DNA from 4 places in the Sphingobacterium sp. UBA7253 genome. Region 1 is predicted to be linked to each of the others. Evidence: riboswitches for the same ligand, from Rfam matches in the RefSeq annotation. Region 1 holds a riboswitch; each other region holds the start of a gene.
What was found. Region 1 has a riboswitch for S-adenosylmethionine ahead of metF (methylenetetrahydrofolate reductase [NAD(P)H]). Riboswitches for the same ligand answer to the same signal wherever they lie in the genome.
Positions count from the first base shown of each region.

Region 2: another riboswitch for S-adenosylmethionine. It lies ahead of B2X72_RS09365 (O-acetylhomoserine aminocarboxypropyltransferase/cysteine synthase family protein); the one in region 1 lies ahead of metF (methylenetetrahydrofolate reductase [NAD(P)H]).
Region 3: another riboswitch for S-adenosylmethionine. It lies ahead of metE (5-methyltetrahydropteroyltriglutamate--homocysteine S-methyltransferase); the one in region 1 lies ahead of metF (methylenetetrahydrofolate reductase [NAD(P)H]).
Region 4: another riboswitch for S-adenosylmethionine. It lies ahead of B2X72_RS12095 (5-oxoprolinase); the one in region 1 lies ahead of metF (methylenetetrahydrofolate reductase [NAD(P)H]).

Region 1 covers NZ_DKSP01000077.1:44,811-50,311, reverse strand. The annotation lists gene B2X72_RS07710 (DUF2723 domain-containing protein) at 1-1,764, opposite strand, end outside; gene metF (methylenetetrahydrofolate reductase [NAD(P)H]) at 2,029-2,985, opposite strand; SAM riboswitch class I at 3,056-3,158, opposite strand; gene B2X72_RS07700 (hypothetical protein) at 3,376-4,227, opposite strand; gene rimM (ribosome maturation factor RimM) at 4,331-4,855, opposite strand; gene B2X72_RS07690 (30S ribosomal protein S16) at 4,975-5,496, opposite strand.
Region 2 covers NZ_DKSP01000096.1:32,519-38,019, forward strand. The annotation lists gene B2X72_RS09355 (homoserine dehydrogenase) at 1-601, opposite strand, end outside; gene B2X72_RS09360 (homoserine O-acetyltransferase family protein) at 639-1,682, opposite strand; gene B2X72_RS09365 (O-acetylhomoserine aminocarboxypropyltransferase/cysteine synthase family protein) at 1,716-3,026, opposite strand; SAM riboswitch class I at 3,288-3,400, opposite strand; gene B2X72_RS09370 (FUSC family protein) at 3,582-5,501, opposite strand, start outside.
Region 3 covers NZ_DKSP01000028.1:32,440-37,940, reverse strand. The annotation lists gene B2X72_RS02055 (sensor histidine kinase) at 1-406, shown strand, start outside; gene B2X72_RS02050 (response regulator transcription factor) at 509-1,198, shown strand; SAM riboswitch class I at 1,385-1,488, shown strand; gene metE (5-methyltetrahydropteroyltriglutamate--homocysteine S-methyltransferase) at 1,567-3,879, shown strand; gene B2X72_RS02040 (hypothetical protein) at 3,980-4,510, opposite strand; gene B2X72_RS02035 (helix-turn-helix domain-containing protein) at 4,933-5,501, shown strand, end outside.
Region 4 covers NZ_DKSP01000119.1:120,912-126,412, reverse strand. The annotation lists gene B2X72_RS12105 (TolC family protein) at 1-981, opposite strand, end outside; gene B2X72_RS12100 (DUF3050 domain-containing protein) at 1,204-1,974, opposite strand; SAM-I-IV-variant riboswitch at 2,185-2,278, shown strand; gene B2X72_RS12095 (5-oxoprolinase) at 2,346-2,609, shown strand; gene B2X72_RS12090 (hypothetical protein) at 2,640-2,945, opposite strand; gene B2X72_RS12085 (DKNYY domain-containing protein) at 3,109-3,735, shown strand; gene B2X72_RS12080 (hypothetical protein) at 3,752-4,060, opposite strand; gene B2X72_RS12075 (hypothetical protein) at 4,092-5,120, opposite strand; gene B2X72_RS12070 (hypothetical protein) at 5,437-5,501, shown strand, end outside.

The DNA.
Region 1 (5,501 bases):
AATAATGGGACCGCCCAATAAAGCGAAAGAAATACCTGTCGCTAATGCATACCGTGTTTGTACAAAACGATTGAGAAACCGAACAAATGCTATTGCTCCCAGTCCGATCCAGATCGCAAACGCATAAAAAGATCCTACGTAAGCATAATCTCGTTCCCGAGGTTGCATAGGAGTTTGGTTGAGATAAACAACGATCGCTATTCCCGTAAACACAAAAAGTAAGGTCAAGACCAAGGTATAAGGTTTATTGTTTCGATACAACCAGATCGCTCCGGCTATTCCCAGTAGCAATGGAAGGAAAAAATAGGTATTCCGGCTCGGGTCATGCTCCTGTGATTGGGATATTTTATCTTGCCCTCCCAAACGCCAATTATCCAATGGTTTAATCCCCGACAACCAGTTGCCGTCACTATAGGTCCCATACCCTTGCCTGTCATTCTGCCTACCGACAAAATTCCACAAGAAATATCGGGTATACATATCACCCAGTTGAAAATTAAAAAAGAACTTAAAATTATCCGAGAACTGTGGCTGCTGCCCCTCCTTCAAATTGAGGTAACTCCTATAATAAGCCTGATGGGCTCCATCTTGACTATATATGCGGGGAAAGAAAGTTTCCTTATCAAACGTATACTTATCGACCTGACTAAAAGGAATATACCCTGATTCATCTTTGCGATAACCGGTTTTACTCTCGACACCAACGACTTGTGAATCATAATTGGGTCCTTTGAGTAAAGGTTCCCGGATATATTGCTCCCGGCTCAGATAACCCAAAAAAGAAAACACATTGTCCGGCGCATTATTGTTTAACGACGGATTGGCTTTTCCACGGATTAAAACCATGGTATAGGAGCTATAACCAAATAGAATAAAACAAAAGACCAGCAGCCCGGTGTGCAGTGTGTATTGCCGCTTTTTATAAGAATAATATAGCCCATAAATGAGGAAGCACCCCAACAACAGACAAAAGAAGAAGATACCTGAGCCAAAGGCTAAACCTAATGAATTTACAAATAAGAGGTCTACCTTAGCTGCGAGACCGACCAACCATTGAATAATTCCCCACAAAACAGCCCCCAAGATCAGCACTCCTACCAAGAAAGCTTTTATTGTACCTTTCGCATTAACCTGTCCTGCTCTTCTGAAATAGACAACCATCGCTATAGCCGGAATTGCCAACAGATTTAATAGGTGCACTCCGATCGAAAGGCCCATAACAAAAGCAATAAACACCAGCCAACGATCGCTACCTTCCTCATCTGCACGGACTTCCCACTTTAAAATTGCCCAAAAAACAATCGCAGTACACAATGAAGACATCGCATATACCTCGGATTCAACAGCCGAATACCAGAATGAATCACTGAAGCAGAAAGCCATTGCACCAACTAAGCCCGCAGCAAAAATTTGGAAATAATTCGATAATTGAACTTTCTCTTGCCTGTTGAGTATCTTTTTGGCAATTGCTGTTATTGTCCAGAATAAAAATGTAACAGTAAGCCCACTGCAGATTGCGGATCCAATATTCATCCAATAGGCGATTTTACCTGCATTACCCAAAGCCAGGTTGGAAAATATATTCTGAATAAGAAGAAATAATGGTGCTCCCGGTTGGTGTGCCACTTCCAGCTTGTAGGCACAGGCAATAAATTCACCACAATCCCACCAGCTTACCGTCTTTTCAACGGTGGAGATATATACACATGTAGCAATTAGTCCGCAAGCAAAGCCGAGTAGAGAATTTAATCTAGTGTACGTCATAAGGTCAATTTGGTCTATTGTTAAAATCTTTTTTAGCACTTTAAGTTAAAAAGTTATCCTGACTCCAATAAGTTAATTAACACTATTTAACACAAGTATCTGACTATAAACAGGCTATTAAACCAAACAGGCTATTAAACCCTAAATATAGAGATCGACCTAAACCACACTATCAAAATTCTGGACATATTTTAGGCTTTCACAACGAATACTACCATAAAAAAAGGGAGCTTATGCGCTCCCTTTTCGTTTTATTTTTATGAGTTAGGCTAGTTTTTCAACAATCTTCTTTGTTGGACCAGGATTACTCATCGTATAGAAATGTAATACCGGAGCGCCAAATTTAATCAGCTCCTGACATTGTTGCACCAACCACTCTTCACCTACTTGTCTAACGTCGGCATTCGTTTTACATGCTGAAACAGCATCGCTCAGTTCCTCCGGAATATCTAAATGAAATATCCTTGGTAGGGTAACCAACTGTTTTTTCGTTGTCAGTGGTTTCAATCCTGGAATAATAGGCACATGGATTCCATTGTCCCTACATTTTGTTACAAACTCCTTATATTTTTCAACATTAAAGAACATCTGAGTCACAATAAACTCTGCTCCCATATCGACTTTTTGTTTCAGGTATTTAAAATCAGTATTGAAATTTGGCGATTCAAAATGCTTTTCGGGATAACCCGCTACACCGATGCAAAAATCAGTCTTTTCCGATGTGATAATGTCTTCATGCAGATACTTTCCTTTATTCATATCAGTTACCTGTTCCAGTAGGTCTGTTGCAAAGGCATGTCCACCATCGGTCGGTATAAAATCGGCATCGCCCTTACGTGCATCGCCCCGCAATACCAAGACGTTATCTATCCCCAGGAAGTTCAAATCGATCAATGCATTTTCAGTTTCCTCTTTTGTAAAACCACCACATATCAAATGGGGCACCGCATCTACTTTATATTTATTCATGATTGCAGCACATATCGCCACTGTCCCAGGACGTTTACGATAGGAAACGCGTTCCAGTAATCCACTCGCATGCTCTTTATAGATATAATCTTCCCGATGGTAGGTTACGTCGATAAAAGGAGGTTTAAACTCCATCAGTTCATCCATGGTTTTAAAAATACTTTGGATGCCCTGCCCTTTCGCCGGTGGCAATAGCTCAAAAGAAAACAATGTTTTTCCTTTGGCATTCTGGATATGATCGATAATCTTCATTAAAAAACTGTTTTTAGTTTGGTTGGCTTACATCGAAACGCACACGTCGAGGAATCGTTTATCTACATGTAACTTATCTTTCCCACATGGAGTAGGGTAGAATTTAGCACCTTGAACAATACAGGTTGCTAAGGCTTCAACGGGTCTAGTCCCTCGGCCTTTCTCTATAAGCGTTGCTAATATCGTTTTAAAAAATCAAAAGACAAAAATATTTTTTCGAAAAAGCAAAAATAGCGGCAAAAAGATTGCAATAAATACGGCTTCAGGTTTATTCCCAGGCAACAACAGGAATTTAGGCTCCACCAAATATAAAAGACTCTAAAAAAAGATAAAATTAACGATCGCGGATCATCGACAGCGAAGAGATTGACTACGTCACAACAGGATCGGCTAAAGATTCGTTGCTAGGGAATTCCGTAGATTTTTGAGATAAAATGTAATCAGTAAGAGTCCCGTAACATGGTACTCCTCTTTCGATCCATATTTAAAACCATCAAATAAATATTTGTAGGCGATTAATGCATTTTTTTCGTTGTAAAATAACTCTTTCCAAGAATCGGGAACATCTGCCCATGCCTTGAGCACAATGCCATTCTCAGCATAAATAATGGGTGATTCAACACCATCCATTCGATAATCGTGATGTGTGCCTGAACTTGATATGTGCTGGAAATAAGCGATAGAATAATCTACAAAATTCAATGCCCTGGCTTTTATCTCCATTTCACTTTCTGATTTTACAGGGGCATTTCGCCATAGATTCACTTGGCTATCAAATTTGCTCGGGGTCTCCCGGATAGGGGTTTTATCTAACGCAAAGTTGATATAAAGTTTTTCACTTGTGGGCACACGTGCTGAGCTAAACTGTGAAAAATCACCTCTCAGCTGAACAAAATCGTTTTTTACCTTAACAATATCCAAAGCGAGACTACCCTTTTTCTCATCGGTCAATTCTAATCGATCGCCGTCGAATCTATACTTACCGAAGAGTAGGATATCATCGATCGCCATGACAAATTTGTCTTTATCATGGAGGGAGAGAAAGGACCGGTATATCGTAGGGTCATTACCATAGACATCTGCCTCCACATTTTGGGGTGATTCTCTTTTTACTTTATGATACTCCTCATTTGAATAGCCCAATATCATTTGGTAATTGCCTTCAGGAAAGTCCTTTTTCTTCCCAAAGAAAGCACAAGAAGACAACGAGAATAGGAATAGCAGCAGTAATAACGGTTTCAAAATAAATCAATAATTATGGCCAGTAATAATATACAGACCAAGATAAGAAATTACTGCAATAATTCGTGTACCGCTATTTATTTGAATAAGCTTGGGGATATGCTTATTCTTTATAAAGATCCACCAAGCCTTCTGGCAATTCAACTTCAATGATCTCCTCTTCGCCATCGATTCCTAAGATCAAATCATCGGACAATGGGAACATCAGTTCTTTGCCATCCATATTTACCGAAGCGACAAATTGTTGTGGAAATTCCTGAACATCTGTTATTTGCCCCAATTCACCATGGTTTTCATCAATCACTAAAAAACCGATTAAATCAGTATATCTAAAATCATCTGGATCGCGCTCGGGCATCTTATCATTGGAAAGATATAGCTTTTTACGTACAAGTACTTGAGCCTTATCGATATGATCCACATCCTCAAATGTCACATACGCTGTACTATTTTTTTGAAATTTAATGGTATCAACAAAATAAGGAACAAGTTTTTTGTTCACTTCCACAAAGACAACATCGATATTCAAACTCTCGTATTCCTCGAATTCAAAAAATAGTTGTACTTCTCCTTTAAGACCTCTTGTTTTACTGATGTAACCGATGTAAAAGCTTTGATCAATAGTCATATATTTCGTATTTAGCGATTAGCTGTGAGACATGATTTGGCAAACGATTAGCCTATTGGCTGTTTCAAAAAAAGCCGGCTCAAGATTGAGTCGGCTTTCTCGAATACTTTATGAAAGAATTAACCTTCAGTTTCTTCTGATGCAGGAGCTTCAGTCTCTTCAGCAGCAGTTTCTTCCGCTACAGGAGCATTTTTAGCAGCTACAGCAGCAGCTTTTTCTTCTTTTTTCTTAGCTTCAGCCACTAAAGCAGCTTTTTTAGCTTCAGCTTTAGTTTGTGCTAAACCATCTTTTTTACCAGAGATTCTTGCATCATTAGCTTCAGTCCAAGCTGTAAATTTAGCTTCAGCAGCAGCTTCATCAAAAGCACCTTTTTTCACACCACCTTGCAAGTGTTTTTTGTAAAGAACACCTTTGTAAGAAAGGATAGCGCGAGCAGTGTCAGTTGGTTGAGCACCTTTATTCATCCAATCCAAAGCTTTTTCAAAATCCAAAACGATAGTTGCTGGATTTGTGTTTGGGTTGTAAGAACCAATACGTTCGATGAATTTACCGTCACGTGGAGCGCGAGAATCCGCTACGACTACGTGGTAAAAAGGACGTCCTTTTTTACCGTGTCTTTGCAATCTGATTTTAGTTGCCATTTTTT
Region 2 (5,501 bases), on a different contig from region 1:
CAACAATACATACCTTAAATTTGGGGTCAAATCCACCTACATCCAGCGTTGGATCTGTTTCTGCAAAACCAAGTTCTTGTGCTTTCTTTAAAGCATCTGTATATTGCTGATTTTCGTTGAAAACTTTAGATAAAATGTAGTTGGAAGATCCATTAAAAATACCGCTGACAGAATGCAGTAATTCATTGTCATAGTATTCTTCTAAATTCCGTATAATGGGAATACTTCCGCAAACGGCACCTTCATATAATAAACTGGTCCCGTATTCATGTTGGATATCAACCAGCTCTTCCAAATGGCTGGCAATCATTTTTTTATTGGCAGATACCACATTTTTCCCCGATTTCAAAGCACGAACAGTTAGTTGGTATGCTGCTTCGGCATCATCGATTAGTTCGACAACAGTATTAATTTCTGGATCACCTAAAATTGTTTCGGCATCGGTAGAAAATAAATCTGCTGGTAGCGAGCGTTTTTTATCTCCGTTTTTAATGACAAATTTCTTGATCTCCAGATTAAGATCTTTGGTTTTGATGATATCGTAAAGACCTTGGCCTACGACACCAAACCCAAACATCCCTATTGTTAATTTATTACTCATATCTCTTCTTAAATTCTCTTATATATTATTTACTCTCTTATACTAATTCGTTTATGTATTCTTTTTGTTCCCGCAGAAAGCTGCTAATGATTTTTGTGAGTTTTTTTGTTTCGATCAAAAAGCCATCGTGGCCATAGGTCGATTCAATCTCTTGATAATGGGCATTGGGAACATGTTGCGCGATGAATTGTTGCTCTTGTGGCGGAAACAACAAATCTGTATTAACGCTCAGGACTAAAGTTGGACAATCAATGCTCGCCAAAGCAGATTCAATAGATCGTCTTCCCCGACCTAAATTGTGACTGTCCATTGCTTTGGTCAGGAAATAATAGCTGTACGCATTATAGCATTTCACCAATTTTTCACCCTGATAGTTCTGATAGGAGGATGCTTTATAATGATCGAGTTTTTCGTTATCATCTTCCTTTTGCGTGTTGGCATACGTTGTATAGTTGCGGTAAGACAACAGTGCCATAGCGCGTGCAACTTTCAATCCTTTAGCTCCACCATCAGGGTGATTGGCGTAAAAGGTTCGATCAGTTGTAATGGCCAGACGTTGACTTTCATTGAATGCAATACCCCATGGTGAGTGGACGGCATTTGTTCCAACCACGATGAGATGGTTGATGGCTATACTGTGCGATACGGCCCATTCCAATGCTTGTTGACCGCCTAATGACCCCCCGATAAGGATCTCTATTTGTTTGATTTCCAGGTGGTCCGCAAGGACTTGATGTGCGTGAACCAAATCCCTCACTGTGAATTCGGGGAAAGATAGGTAATAGGGTTGTCCGGTTGCTGGGTTTACAGATAGCGGATTACTGCTATTATATGCTGATCCTATGACATTGGCACAAATAATATAATAATCGTTTGCATCAAACAACTCACCTGTTCCAAAAAGACCGGACCACCAATCCAGCACATCTGCATTGGCCGTTAATGCATGGCAAACCCAGATCACATTGCTGCGATCTGCGTTGGGTTTGCCAAATGTTTCATAACTGATTTGTAAATCAGTAAGCTCTCTTCCATTTTCAAATACAAAAGGCTCCGGGTGCAGATATATATGCTTACTCATTTCACGTTTAAGTTTTAAGCCGAAAAAATCTGATTATTTAATTTTATCAAAAGCTTGTTGTAAATCAACTTTGATATCATCAATATGCTCTATTCCTACAGAAAGACGTAATAAGCCTTTGAAGACTCCGGCATTGGCTTGATCTTCATCACTCAATTGTTGATGGGTTGTAGCTGCTGGATGAATAATCAATGACTTCGTATCACCAACATTGGCTAAATGACTGATCAATTCTAAGCTGTCGATAAAGCTATTGGCCTTTTGCGCTGCGTCACCTTTAAGCTGGAAAGAAAGTACCGCGCCATAGCCATTTTTAAGGTATTTTTGTGCGTTAGCGAAGCTCGGAGAGCTTTTTAATCCCGGATAGTTTACTTTTTCTACCTGTGGATGCGCCTCAAGCCATTTTGCGACCTCTAAAGTGTTGTCTACATGGCGTTGCACCCGCAAAGACAAGGTTTCAAGTCCTTGTAATAATAAAAATGAATTGAAAGGGGAGAGTGCTGGTCCGAAATCCCGGAGCCCTTCCACACGCGCCCGAATGGCAAATTGAATATTTCCGAATGGTCCGCTTTCACCGAAAACTTCGGAAAATACTAAACCATGATAGCCTTCAGATGGTTCGGAAAATTGCGGGTATTTTCCATTGCCCCAATTGTAGTTTCCGCCGTCGACGATGACACCGCCAATGCTTGTGCCATGTCCACCGATCCATTTAGTTGCCGATTCAACAACCACATTTGCACCATACTCCAGAGGTTTAAATAAATAACCTCCGGCTCCAAAAGTATTGTCGACGATTAATGGTAAGTCATATTTTTTTGCTACGGCAGCAATTTTTTCAAAGTCGGGAATATTGAAACTTGGGTTTCCGATTGTTTCAACATAGATTGCTTTTGTTTTATCATCAATGAGCGCTTCAATTTTATCGGCTTCGGCGTCTGTTGCAAAACGAGCTTCGATGCCTAGGCGCTTAAAAGAAACTTTAAACTGGTTGAATGTACCGCCGTATAAGTTGGATCCCGCAACAAAATTGTCACCACTTTCCAAAATATTATTTAAAGCTATAAACTGTGCCGCCTGGCCGGATGCAACAGCAACAGCTGCAACTCCACCTTCCAGTGCCGCAATACGTTGTTCGAAAACATCCGTAGTAGGGTTCATAATCCGTGTATAAATATTACCGAACTGCTTTAATGCAAATAAGTTTGCGCCGTGTTCGGCATTTTCAAATACAAAAGATGTTGTTTGATATATAGGAACTGCTCTAGATCCCGTAGTAGGGTCAGCGACTTGGCCAGCGTGAACCTGAAGAGTTTCGAATTTTAAATTTTTGTTTGAAGACATAATATATCAGATTTTAAGGGTTCAAAAAGAAATTGCAAAGTAAAAAGAGAAGCATACACACCTCCTTGAAGGGTCTGTTAAATCTTTATCCAAGAAAACGGAAATGATTTTTAACAAGCATGGAAGTGCATATGCATACGCATTCGCATTCGCATCGATACAATTGTACGATGGGTTACACTTTCGCTTATCGTGCGGTTCACTTGTGTTGAACCTGAATTTTTAATGGACTTCAGTAATTTAATAATCATTGTCTTATGTCATTTATATGCTCCAAAACGATATTGTTTTGGACAGGAATTGGCACCTTTTCAAACAAATTGAAGGTTGCCAGTGGGTCATTGAGCCAGTCTCTCGCCACTTCTTTATAAATCAAGACCTACTGATTAAGGGAGGTGTTGATTAGAAATCTTCTTTCGAAGACGATACAAATATAAACTCTTTTTTTATTAAAGCAAAAGAAAAGCTGTTTTTTAGTTAAAGGAATTTTGAATAACATACGGATCGGATCGCATATTGTTCGATGAAACTTGATAAGTAACTGTCAATCGGGTATTATGATTTCTTTAAATTGATCCGTTCTGCAGTTTGATTTAAATCTGTTAGGAGAGGTTTAAGCGCATCGATTCTACTATGGATATCATAGGCGAGGTGGCGATTCGTCTTTTTGTTTAACGATAGCGAGAGGCCCACCAAATGGGAATTGACCTGATATGCGAGTGCCTGAAAATGGTGAATATGTGACCAATCCATCCATTTGTGCTCGGGTTCTTTTTTCATTTGATTAATGGCGTCTGAAAACAGGGCCATGGCGGTCTGCGCCTTTTTACGAGCCAGTCGTATATCAAACGAACTTTGTCTTTCGTCCGACAGACGGTTATTGATGATCTGGAAATAATGCGCGTTGTAAAGGGATACCTCTTTTGCCAGCTGAACCATGCCTGTGCTCTGGCGTACAGGTATCAAGAAATAACCCGCTATAGCCAAGAATGCTCCAATCAGTGTGAAAAGTATTCGGCTGCCTAAAATGAGATTGATGTTGCCTTCGAACAGATTGAGTGCAATCACAATTCCCAAGGTAATGAAGATGACACTGACCATATAGTTAGATCGGTTGAACAAAAAGAATCCAAAAAGACCCAATGCAGCTATGGTTAGGAGTGCTGGAAGAAAATGAATAGAAATTAAGCAGAACACACCAACTATAATACCCGAGAATGTACCGACAATACGTTCTATATTACGGGTTTTTGTCATTGAAAATGCTGGCCTGGCAACAATAGCGATCGTCAGTAAGATCCAATAGGTATATTTAAAATCCAAAAATAAAATACCGATCAATGCACCTGTTCCAAAAAGAAGAGCCATCCGAACCGCAAATCGAAAAAGCGGATTATTCAGATGGAGTTTACTTTTTAGATCAGCGAGATTACGTAATGGTCGACTGATAAATTGTTGGTACTCGCTGGTGTCAATCTTATCCTGAATTTCCTGATTTTGATAAAAAGCGACCTGGATTCTGTTGAGTACATCAATAATTGCTTCGATGTTGCTTATGATCGAACATAATATACCTTTTGCTGGATCGGCCTGTTGTTCTTGAATTTCTTTTAAATCCCGTAAGAGGGCATTAATTTTAAAGTTATTATGGTATAATTGATGTGCATACCGGAACCTCTTGTTGGGTTGTGAAAAGCTATCGATTTCTAACGCTAATAATTTGATTGTGTGACGAATTAAGGGGAGGCTGCCCGTGTCTGCAAGATTTTTGCGAATTGCATCGTAGTCATGATCAAGCGCAATAATTAACTCATGGAGGTCAATTAATCCATAAACCTGACTGAGCCAATAATTGCTTTTATGCCACTGTTGGCTTATGATTTTTTTTTCTCGAAACAGAAGAGACCTGATTTGTTCCTGCTGTTCGCTGATCTGGCCATGAATTTTTCCTACGCGACTGTACGTAATATTCAAAGGAATATCGGGATCGTAAGACTGTGATCGTATCAATAGAAATTGGGACAATCCATGAAAGCCATTAGCCATGGCATGTTTTAAAGAGCGATAAGGTTGTATATAGGCTTGTAAAAGGCTAAAAAAGTAATATATTATGGACCCTGTTGTAATCTGTAAGCTAACCGCAAAGGGGTGTTGTGGGGCCATTCCGATCACAAAACTCATGAGAATCAATGTCATGTTTCCAATTGCAGCATAGCGGGCTCCAAAAATGCCGTATAAGGTGCATATAAAACCGGCTGACGCTAGCACGATAACCAAGGGCCAATGATAGGGAAATACAATAGCTGTAAACAATGATGCAATAAAGAAGGTGGGAATACATACCAGAGCTGAAGAAAGTTTATCTTTTCTGTTGCCAGGAGGATCGGTGAGTGTCGTTAACAACGATCCGACACCGATTCCGATAGCCGTGCTCGCTTGCGCTCCCAATAAATAGATCGCCAAACTTGGCAAAAT
Region 3 (5,501 bases), on a different contig from region 1:
AAGGATGCAAAATATCGGCGGAAAATTTTCCATAGATCTAGCGGCGGCGAAAGATGTTGTTGTTGGTGACGAGCTGCATTTTTCAAATGTATTTTATAATCTACTGGATAATGCAATTAAGTACAACAAAGGAGATCTGCATGTGAATATTCAATCCAAAAATGTTGGTGATACCATTGTTATCACCATTGCCGACAACGGTATTGGGATGAGTCGGGATCACCTGCAAAAGATTTTCGACCAGTTCTACCGTATTCCAACTGGAAATGTTCATAATGTCAAAGGATTTGGTCTTGGCTTAAGTTATGTCCAGGACATCCTGAGAAGGCTGAACGGAAAAATTACAGTTAAAAGTGAAAAAGATAAGGGCACGACCTTTGAAGTAATTTTGCCTATTAAAAAATAAAACGTTCCTTTTTTGTATATTTCCTCTTTAAAAAATTTCAAAGGTTGAGGAAAACTGATTTATCAGTATCAAGGGACATTGGTGAAAATTAATATAATCATTATGCAAAAGATATTATTAGCAGAAGATGATCCTAATTTGGGGGATCTTTTAAAAGACTATCTCGAATTAAAGGGAAAATTTGACGTCACATTATGCACGGATGGAGATGAAGCGATTTCTCAATTCAAAAAAAATAACTACGACCTCTGTATTTTCGATGTCATGATGCCAAAAAAGGACGGATTTACAGTTGGACGTGAAATCAGAAAAACAAACAATACTGTTCCTATTATCTTTGCCACAGCAAAGGGGATGATGGAAGATAAAACCGAAGCCTTTGAATTAGGGGGAGATGATTATATCACAAAGCCTTTTCGAGTGGAGGAATTATTGCTCCGCATCAATGCTTTGCTGAAGCGCAGTGTTCGAGACAAAGAAGAGGAAGTGGTTGCTGATAAATTTGAAATTGGTGATTATTTCTTTGATTATACAAGTCAGCAAATTTCTTACAAAGGACAGATGCAAAAACTATCCACTAAAGAAGCGGAACTACTGCGCTTGCTTTGTTTAAAGAAAAATGATGTGCTGACCCGGGAAGAAGCTTTATTAAAAATTTGGCATGATGACAACTACTTTACGGGTAGAAGTATGGATGTATTTCTCAGTAAACTTCGTAAATATCTAAAAGAAGATAGTAAAGTTGAAATTGTCAATGTGCACGGAAAAGGTTACAAACTTTTGGTGAGCTAAAAGAATGGGGAATGAGAAACAGTCATTCCCCATTTTTTATGCTACACAGCGTATTGAAACATGACATACACTAAATCACGGATGAAAAGAAAAGAACAAAACAATTTTATCCTTAGTAGAATATAAAAAATTGACGCACTTTTATAAAAAATTTGCATTTCAAAAAGAAATGTTCTAACTTAGCGTCGCTTATAGAGAAAGGCAGAGGGAATAGACCCGATGAAGCCTTAGCAACCTGTCCCTTGACAAGGTGCTAAATTCTACCCTACTTGATATGGGAATGATAAGCCGAAGTCACCGAATTCTAGTGTGTCCTTCTCTCTCTAGCAAGAAATATAGTTGAAAAAGAAATATTAAAAACATTCATTATGTTATTGACTAACAATTTAGGTTACCCTCGTGTGGGCGCGTTCCGCGAATTGAAAAAAGCCAATGAGGCCTATTGGGCTAAAAAATCTTCTGTTGAGGAATTATTGGACACAGCAAAAAAAATTCGTGAAGGCAATTGGAAAACACAAAAAGATGCTGGAATAGATTTGATCCCTTCCAATGATTTCTCTTTTTACGATCAAGTATTGGATTTAACCCTTACTGTTGGTGCAATTCCTGCTCGTTACCATTCTTTATTGAATAAAGTAGACAACAATTACAGCTTAGATCTATATTTTGCCATGGCGCGTGGTTTCCAACAAGAAGGAATCGACGTGACTGCAATGGAAATGACCAAGTGGTTGGATACCAACTACCACTATATGGTGCCAGAATTCACAAAAGATCAAGAATTCAAATTGACGTCCGAAAAATTCTTAAATGAATATAACGAAGCAAAATCATTGGGCATCGATACTAAACCAGTTCTATTAGGTCCTATCACTTACCTTTTGATCGGTAAAGAAAAAGAAGCTGGCTTCGACCGCATCGATTTATTGGATAAACTTGTTCCAGTATATGAGCAAATATTAGCTAAACTAGCTGAGGCCGGTGCGCAATATGTTCAGATTGACGAGCCTTTCTTAGCATTGGATTTAGATGCTAAAGTAAAAGCTTTATATCAACCTACTTTCGAAAAATTAGCTGCAGCAGCAAAAAATATCAAATTAATCGCGACGACTTACTTCGAAGCTTTAAAAGACAACGAAGATATCGCAGTTAACCTACCTATCCATGCTTTACATTTGGATTTGGTACGCGGTGAAAACCAATTGGATACGGTACTAGCTAAAGTTCCTGCTTCATTAACATTATCTTTGGGTATTGTTGAAGGCCGTAACATCTGGAAAAATGATTACGAAAAATCATTGGTTAAAATCAAACAAGCTGTTGATGCATTAGGAAAAGACCGTGTATGGGTAGCTCCTTCTTCATCATTGTTGCACGTTCCTTTCGACTTAGACAATGAACACAATGAGCAATCGCTACCAGCTGAAGTAAAAAACTGGTTAGCATTTGCTAAACAAAAATTAGCTGAGGTAAAAGACTTAGCCGTATTAGCAGAAGGTGAAGTTGATGCTGAAACAGCAAAACGCTTCGAAGCGAACAAAGCTGCCGCTGAAAGCCGTCGTACTTCTCCACTGATCCACAAACCAGAGGTTAAAACACGTACAAGCAATATCACTGATGACGATGCGAAACGTACTTCAGCATTTGCTGACCGTAAAGCAGCGCAACAAGCGAAGTTCAACTTGCCGGCATTCCCTACCACAACTATTGGTTCATTCCCGCAAACGAAAGATGTTCGTAAATGGAGAGCAGACCTGAAAAAAGGTGCTATCACGCAGGCAGAGTACGATAAAGCAATCGCAGAAGAAACTGAAAACACAATCCGTCTTCAAGAGCAATTGGATATCGACGTATTAGTACATGGCGAATTCGAACGTAACGACATGGTTGAATACTTCGGTGAACAATTGGCTGGTTACGCTTTCACACAAAACGGCTGGGTACAATCTTACGGTTCACGTTGTGTAAAACCTCCGATTATCTATGGTGATGTATACCGTCCTGAAGATATGACTGTCCGTTGGTCTTCATACGCTCAATCATTGACTAACCGTCCGGTTAAAGGTATGTTGACTGGTCCAGTTACCATCTTACAATGGTCTTTTGTACGTAATGATCAACCGCGTTCAACAACGACTTACCAAATTGCATTGGCGATCTTGGATGAAGTACAAGCGCTGGAAAAAGCAGGTATCAAAATCATACAAATCGATGAACCAGCAATCCGCGAAGGATTGCCGCTACGTAAAGCTGATCAAAAAGATTACTTGAACTGGGCAGTACGTGCTTTCCGTGTTTCTTCATCAAATGTAGAAGACGATACACAGATTCACACACACATGTGTTACTCTGAGTTCAATAATGTAATCGAAGACATCGCTGCAATGGATGCTGACGTCATCACGATTGAGACTTCACGTTCTCAAATGAAATTGTTGAATGCTTTCGCCGGTGATTTCAAATATCCAAACGATATTGGTCCAGGTGTTTATGACATTCACTCACCACGTGTTCCAAGCAAAGATGAGATGGTAGATCTATTGCGTAAAGCAAAAGCAGTAGTTCCAGCAGAACAACTTTGGGTTAACCCTGACTGTGGTTTAAAAACTCGTGCTTGGCCAGAAACCAAAGCGGCTTTAGAGTCGATGGTTGAGGCTGCGAAAATCTTAAGAGCAGAATAATTCTTAAACTATATTGATAAAGCCCTAGATGAAATTTCATCTAGGGCTTCTTTATTGGACCTTGGTTCGAAACAAAAACCGTCATCCGGATAATGTAAGACTATTTTCGGGTGTTCTTCTTTTCTTTCTTGTTTTCCTTTTCTTTCCCGTTCTTAATTTCCTGTTTCCCCTTAATCCGATCTTCAATCGACTTCAGGCTTGACGAAAAATCAAGATCAACATTCTCAAGTTGTGCCATCTTTAACGCCTTCAATGCCTTTTTATATTTTCTCAATTTTTCAAATAAAAGTGCTTTCTTGATCCATATCCCTGCCAAGGGCATCGCCGGAAGTGTCAAAGCAAATTTAATCGTCTTTTTTGCAGCTTCATACTCCCCCATATCGATCAGTGTCTGAATGAAATAAGGATATACCTCCAGTGCCTGCACATTATGCACCAAAGCTTCCTGGAAATACCTTTTTGCCTGCTCATAGTCCAATAGCTGTTCGGCATGAACTCTTCCCATCAAACACAGCGCCATTGTATTGGACTCATCATAAGACAGCGCATAGGATAAGGATTCCATGGTCTCCTCCAAATACATTGGATAGTTATCCAGTGCCTGAAGGACATATTTATTTACTGAATTCATAAAATTTTCTAAAACATAACATTCATATCCAGCTTTCACAATCATCTTGAAAGTAACTGGATTTCTAAAACTCCATAATAAGCTAAGCATATTGGAACAGTGGGCCACCATTTAGAGAGCCAATTTTTAGCCAATATCAACGTGGGTTACTTAACGTATTAAAAAAGAAGATTAGGAAAGGGCCGTATTCCGAAGAATATTCCCGAGAATCTTCTCTGTGGACGAAGCGGGATTTTCTAATATTGCAAACATATTCTTCCGTTTTTATTAATTACTCTGTTAAATTGCAAAGATTCAAAATATTTACCACATTCCCAAAAACTTTTGATTATTAATCTGTTATATCTCACAGCACGATATTGGCATATTATTGTCGCATCAATTTTGCTGAAATTCAATGACTATTTCCCCATCTTTGGACTATGGAAAGTCAATCAGCTAATCAATTAATCAAACTATCAAGAAAACGTAAGGGACTAACGCAGCAGGAACTCGCCGATCAGGCGGGTGTATCGCTAAGAACAGTGCAACGCATCGAAAAAGGCACTGAAGAAATCAGTGGATTTAGTCTCAAACAGATCAGTCAAATCTTAGAAATACCTTTAGAACAACTCATTATGCCAAATGTAAATCAAATCAGTATCGACAACAATCAAACAGGAAGTATTAAAGCGCTATATTTAGCATCGCTCACCTTTCTGGTCAATCCATTATTAGGATTATTGGTCCCAGCGATTATGGGCTATACGAAGCAAAATAAAGACGCCTTTTACAGTAAGCACCTAAAAAAAATAATTGTAATACATGCTGTTGGACTATTTTTTCTCGGAAGTTTCATAGGCTATATTATTATTGCAGATTTTTTTAAGATTTCACTACCGTCTTTTTTAAGCGATATATTCAATAGCGCCTATTTTTTACTCATCCCAGTATGCTACTACATATTGATTCTAACCTTCACTATTTTTAATTATATCACAATAAGGAAGGC
Region 4 (5,501 bases), on a different contig from region 1:
GATAGCCGAGATCGGTATGCTTAATTTGAGCCCTGTGATACTCAGATTATACCAGCTGGGATTATAGGGATACAAGAAGACCTGTGGATTGGCAAAGGTAAATGTGCTGGTCAAACCCAACTCAGGAAGATAATTTGATCGCGCCTGTTTGACCGACAATTTCTTCAAAACAACTTCCTGTTCGGATTTTAGAAGGGAAAAAGCATGGCTTCGCGCTTCGGCAACAAGCGCTTCATAGCTGGGGCTTTCCACTTTAAAAGGTTCGGTCAAGGGGATAATCTCTGCTGTAATACCGCCAATTAGCTGCAGCTTCTGATTTGCAGCCTGAATATCATGACCGATCTGCACGAGCAACAGTTCCCGCTTCGAAAGTTCCAACGAAATACGCAAGACGTCACTGTGTAATACCACGCCCGCCTTATACAGATGCTCAATCTCCTTGAGCTGTACCCGTTGATCAGCAATATCCTGCTCGATTAAAGATCGGTTACTATACGACAGTTCCAAATCCAAAAAAAGATTGCAAACCTCCAATTTCGTCTGTGCTGCGGCATTCTTCCAATCGATTCTAGCCAGCTCATTTTCCAGTTTTTTGGACTCTATTTTCATTAGGTCCCGATGCCCATTGTAGAGGTTCAGATAAAAATCCAGGCCGCTATCGTACAAGTAATGAATGATATCATGCTGGGAAGGTTTATTTAAAAGCCCCTGGTCATATACAGGCATATTACTTGCATAACTAGCAGAAGCTCTGGCGGAAATCTTAGGGAGCAACTCCATGCGTTGCTGCTGTACTGCCACCTCAGTTTCTTTGAGCTGCAAATAGGACTGCTCGATGTATTTACTGTTTTGTAGTGCTTTGTCGATCATGTCTTTCAGCGACATACGCAAAGAATCGAGGGCGAAGGTGTCCGAAATAGCGCATACTAACAATCCCATGGTTAGTATGCCTTTTGCCCAATAGGGAGGAAAAAAGTTCACGTGTGCTATGTAATTTTTTTGCGTTGCAAACTTAGACACTTATTGGAACTTGGATTTCTTCACAAACGCCAATATGTTATGGAAAAAAGACATTTTTTCATCAATTCAAACAAAAAGACCAATATCTGCCAAGAAGTCCTTACAATATCCTTTTTTACAGCACATAAAAAAGGCCTTTCAAATCATGATTTGAAAGGCCTTTCTCGACGGTATAATAATAGATTATCCGTATAAGGAATCTTCTATTGCATTCCACAACTGGATTCTCTTTTGTAGCGCAACTTTACTGATCTCTTTCATTTCCGTCCATTTAACCTCATCGTCCTTCGCAAGATCTGTGATCATCTGCATCGCCAACGGTCCATGCTCGTCGCCGTCAAGATCAATATGGCGTTGAAAATAATAAATAAAGCTATCCAGATTGGCTGTAGGAAAGTTTGTTTTAATTTCTTCCAAAATAGAGGTAAACATTCCCGGGATAAGATCTTCGCGTCCAAATGTAAATGCTGCAGCAATTTTATGCACCTCGCCCTCAGCAATCACTTCGAATGTAAAATTCAAAAAGTCTTTGATCCGCTTGTCCAATGTGGTCGTTGCAATGACATCGAATATGTTGCTCGATTTTTTGGCTTGAGCAATAAATTTGTTGACCAGATGAAGGTCGGCACCCATGGCATCCATGGCGTCCAGATACATCTCAAAATGGCTCAAACGGCGGCCATCAATGTATTCATCCGACTCCTCAGCCAATACAATTTCGTTGATTAGATAGCGTGTTGATGGATGCTCACTCGCAAACCAAGGTAAAGTCGTACAGGTCAATTTAATCTGTAAAGCTTTTAGTAAAGACATAAAATCCCATACAGCGTACACATGCCCTTCTGTAAAAGAACGTAGATTCTTGATCGTTTTGATCTTACGATATAAAGGGTGTTGCAATAATACCTCGCGTTCGGCAGCAATGTATTCGTTAATTTCCGCAATTCTATTCATGGCGCAAAAGTATTGTCTTATCTCTATTTTTAAAAGTATTTTCGATGAGATTACAGTAACATGATAAATTTTTCGCCCAGCTATCCGCTTCATAACCAAATCACAGCCAACCACGCGCCTCGCTTTTGACCTCCGTATTCCTGTTGCTAACGCCCATTTACCCTTAAAAACAAAAATATTTTTTATTATAAAAAATAATCTACTATATTTGTAGAGTATTCAGAATTGCATGATGCAATACCAACCGAGTGCAGGCACCGCGGTGGTAAATTAATACGGGTTTCGACCAAAATAAACGTCGCTGAACGATTATTTTCCCCAACAAGATCTGGATACAGTTTATGGTTTAATCCTTTAAATTTTTAAATTGTATGGCTACTACAACAAATCTTTACCAACACTTACTGGAAAAATTCAGTTATTACTCAACAGATGAACTGATACAGCTCAACAATGACACCATTTTGGGACAAGGCTGGGGTTCAGCCAAGGCAACCTTTAGAACAGCTTTGATCAGTACGTTCTCCAAAAGAGGATTGGATCTTTCCAACATCATTTCCAAGGAAGACGGTTTTACCTCGGTGAAGCATGTCCCTGTACGCTTGGAACAGAATGTCCTGATTCCTTTACAGTAATCGTTATCGGCAAAAAAAGGTAGGCCTAGCCTACCCTTTTGTCAATGAGTGATGATATTTTAACGTATGATTGAGTGAATGTGCGGTCTGCCGGGCATCGTCCTGATAGGACGATAAATCTTGGCAGGCTCTGATATCTGCTACATCCACCTTGTTTCTTACTTTGCTGATGACCTGATTTAATTCCGATTTCCAGTTGCCCGGATCGCCAAAATCGTCCACCCAATTTTTGTTGATAAACCTTTTATAGTTCAAAAGCAAAATATACAATTCCTCACCACTACCGGCGCGATTGATTGACGTGCGCCAGTTCTCTAATTTTTCTTTAAAACTCATAACCAGCAATATACAAAAAAATATTTGGATTCCAAAATAGTTGCATTTGAAACGGATAAGGATAACGAGAAATAAAATGATAAAATGATTAAACCTTCGGTGAATTATCTTGGTCATAAAGGAGGGATTCAATATAAATATCATATTATAAAACAGATACATTATGGCCTTTATCCACTTAAAAAATATGCTTGTTATTTCCTTTGCATTGCTATGTATATTGGAGAAAAGTATTGCTCAACAAGGTCGTCACAATAAAAGATCTACGTCTCAGACGACGTTTCGACATGACAGAGAAAACGATTATGTCAACATAGGCAACCGGATCTTCTACAGGGATAAGATGGTCGAAGGTGTCGATGCACGATCTTTCAAAGACCTCGGCAATGCTTATGCAATAGACAACTGGAATGCCTATTATCGTGGCGTTAAGATTAAAGATGTATCGCCACATTCTTTCCAATCACTTGGTTGGGGATATGCCAAAGATAGTTGGAATGCCTATTATCGTGGCGTTAAGATTAAAGATGTCTCTGCGCCCAGCTTTAAAATACTGGATGAAGGATATGCCAAAGACAGTTGGAATGTCTATTATAGAGGCAATCGACTAAAAGATGTATCCGACCAAAGCTTTGTTCTTCTCGGTGATGGATACAGCAAAGATAGCTGGAAAGTCTATTATTTTGGTCAGGAGATAAAAGATGCAACTGCTTTTACATTTAAATATCTGGGCAAAGGTTATGCGAAGGATAGCTGGAATGAATATTATAGAGGAAAAAAATTAGAATAGAAAATAGACCACGGGATTATTCTATTGAATAATTCCAATTTCCTAATCCTTTCGGTATCTCCCAGGATTCGGCTTTGGTCTTGTAATTATTAAAGTGACCTTTTTCCCAAGTGGTAATATGGTAACCTTTACAGAACTTACAATAATAAGCCCTTTTGCAGGCATCTTTACCCATCCTGTGTTTGATACGTTTACCATCCAGTTTGTTTTTCATCCGGGATCTGAACTTAAAGTGAAGCATTGCCCATTGCGCCTCAATTAAAGAAGGAAATCCAACTTTACCAGTAGCTCGGCATTTCCAGGTATTGTCCCTTACTTTTTCCATAATCTATCTATTAAAGTTCATCTATTCAATTTTATTGCTCCTTTTCTATTGGCACCTGCATCATGACCCATTCTCTGATATGTTTTGCAATTTTATCGGATACCTCAAAATTATACCTTCCCTCAAAAGGGATTTTGAGCAGGATACGCAATCGGCCCCGTTTCAGTTGCAGGCAAGCTTGGATCATATCCAAAGGTATAGCCTTATCCCGGTCTATCTTTTGTACAAATCCCTTCGTGCTATTGACAACTTCCTTTAAGCTGCGCTGCTCGCCACAAGTCAGATTTTCGTCCATCGCAGTTCTTAAATAAAGGCTGACTATACCATTTTTATAAGTAAAAATCCCGATATCCTTATAGGATATCTTTTGGGACAAGATTTTATTATTGAGCAGGAATACTTCCTGTTCCAGATCCATGGATCTTAACAGAGCTAAGTCTATTTCATCCATTGCATCCACATCTCTATCTTCCCCTGCTGTTTCCAGGATCTCTTTCAGCTCTTCGATGCCCGGAGAAAGCAGCTCAATCTGCTCCTGGAGATCTATCGTTCTTGATTCCTGCTGCAGGATAGTTTCTTTCTGTTCTAAAATCAATATTTTTTGCCTGTGGTAAACAGCGACGTAGAAATAAACTGTATAGGACATGTTCAGGACCAGAATACCGCTAAATATGACCATTAAAGGAAACAGCAGCCATTCATCCTTCGCCTGTGGATCGGGGCCAATGATCCAGAACAATAAAAGCGTCGGAAGTATGCAGCAAAAAAATAATTGCATACCGGCGCGTTTTTCGGGGTTAACCAGCCAGTTCTGCTTTTTGTCTAATATTACGATAACCAATCGTATATAAAAGAAAATAATCGCTACCATCAATACAAAAAATAGATAGCTATAGGTTACCGGCCAGTCTAAAAGCCATTCCGCCAAGGCGCCCCGATAGCCCAGATACCAACAGAATCCTCCAAAAATGAAAGATGCAATCAACTGCCAGATCCCATCGGGATACTGCACCGTCAATGTTCTATTATCCTGATATCTATTTTTGCTAAAACTTTTCATGTACAGACGACATTTTAATAACGCTATTAAAATTTACATACTTATTTTTGTTATATAAATTTAGCCAATTATTTATTAAACGATGTCCAACTAACTTAAATCAATGCTTTTGCATCGTTTTACGGTTCAAATAATTCCCCTGCTGGATGAAAAATTTAATTCTTTGTTGCTAGAAAATCCTATTTCGCTGTCAAGAAATTAGCCCTCATTGTAAAAAATTGACCTTCATTGAAATGGTTGGGATATTCACTGAAATTTCATGCTATAGTGGGTAAATTTATAGCGTAAAACTTCACTGATTATTAAACCATAAATCATGAGGACGATAAAGAAATTTAGACTGCTATTTAGCCGCAATTATGTATTTATTGCAATTGCTGT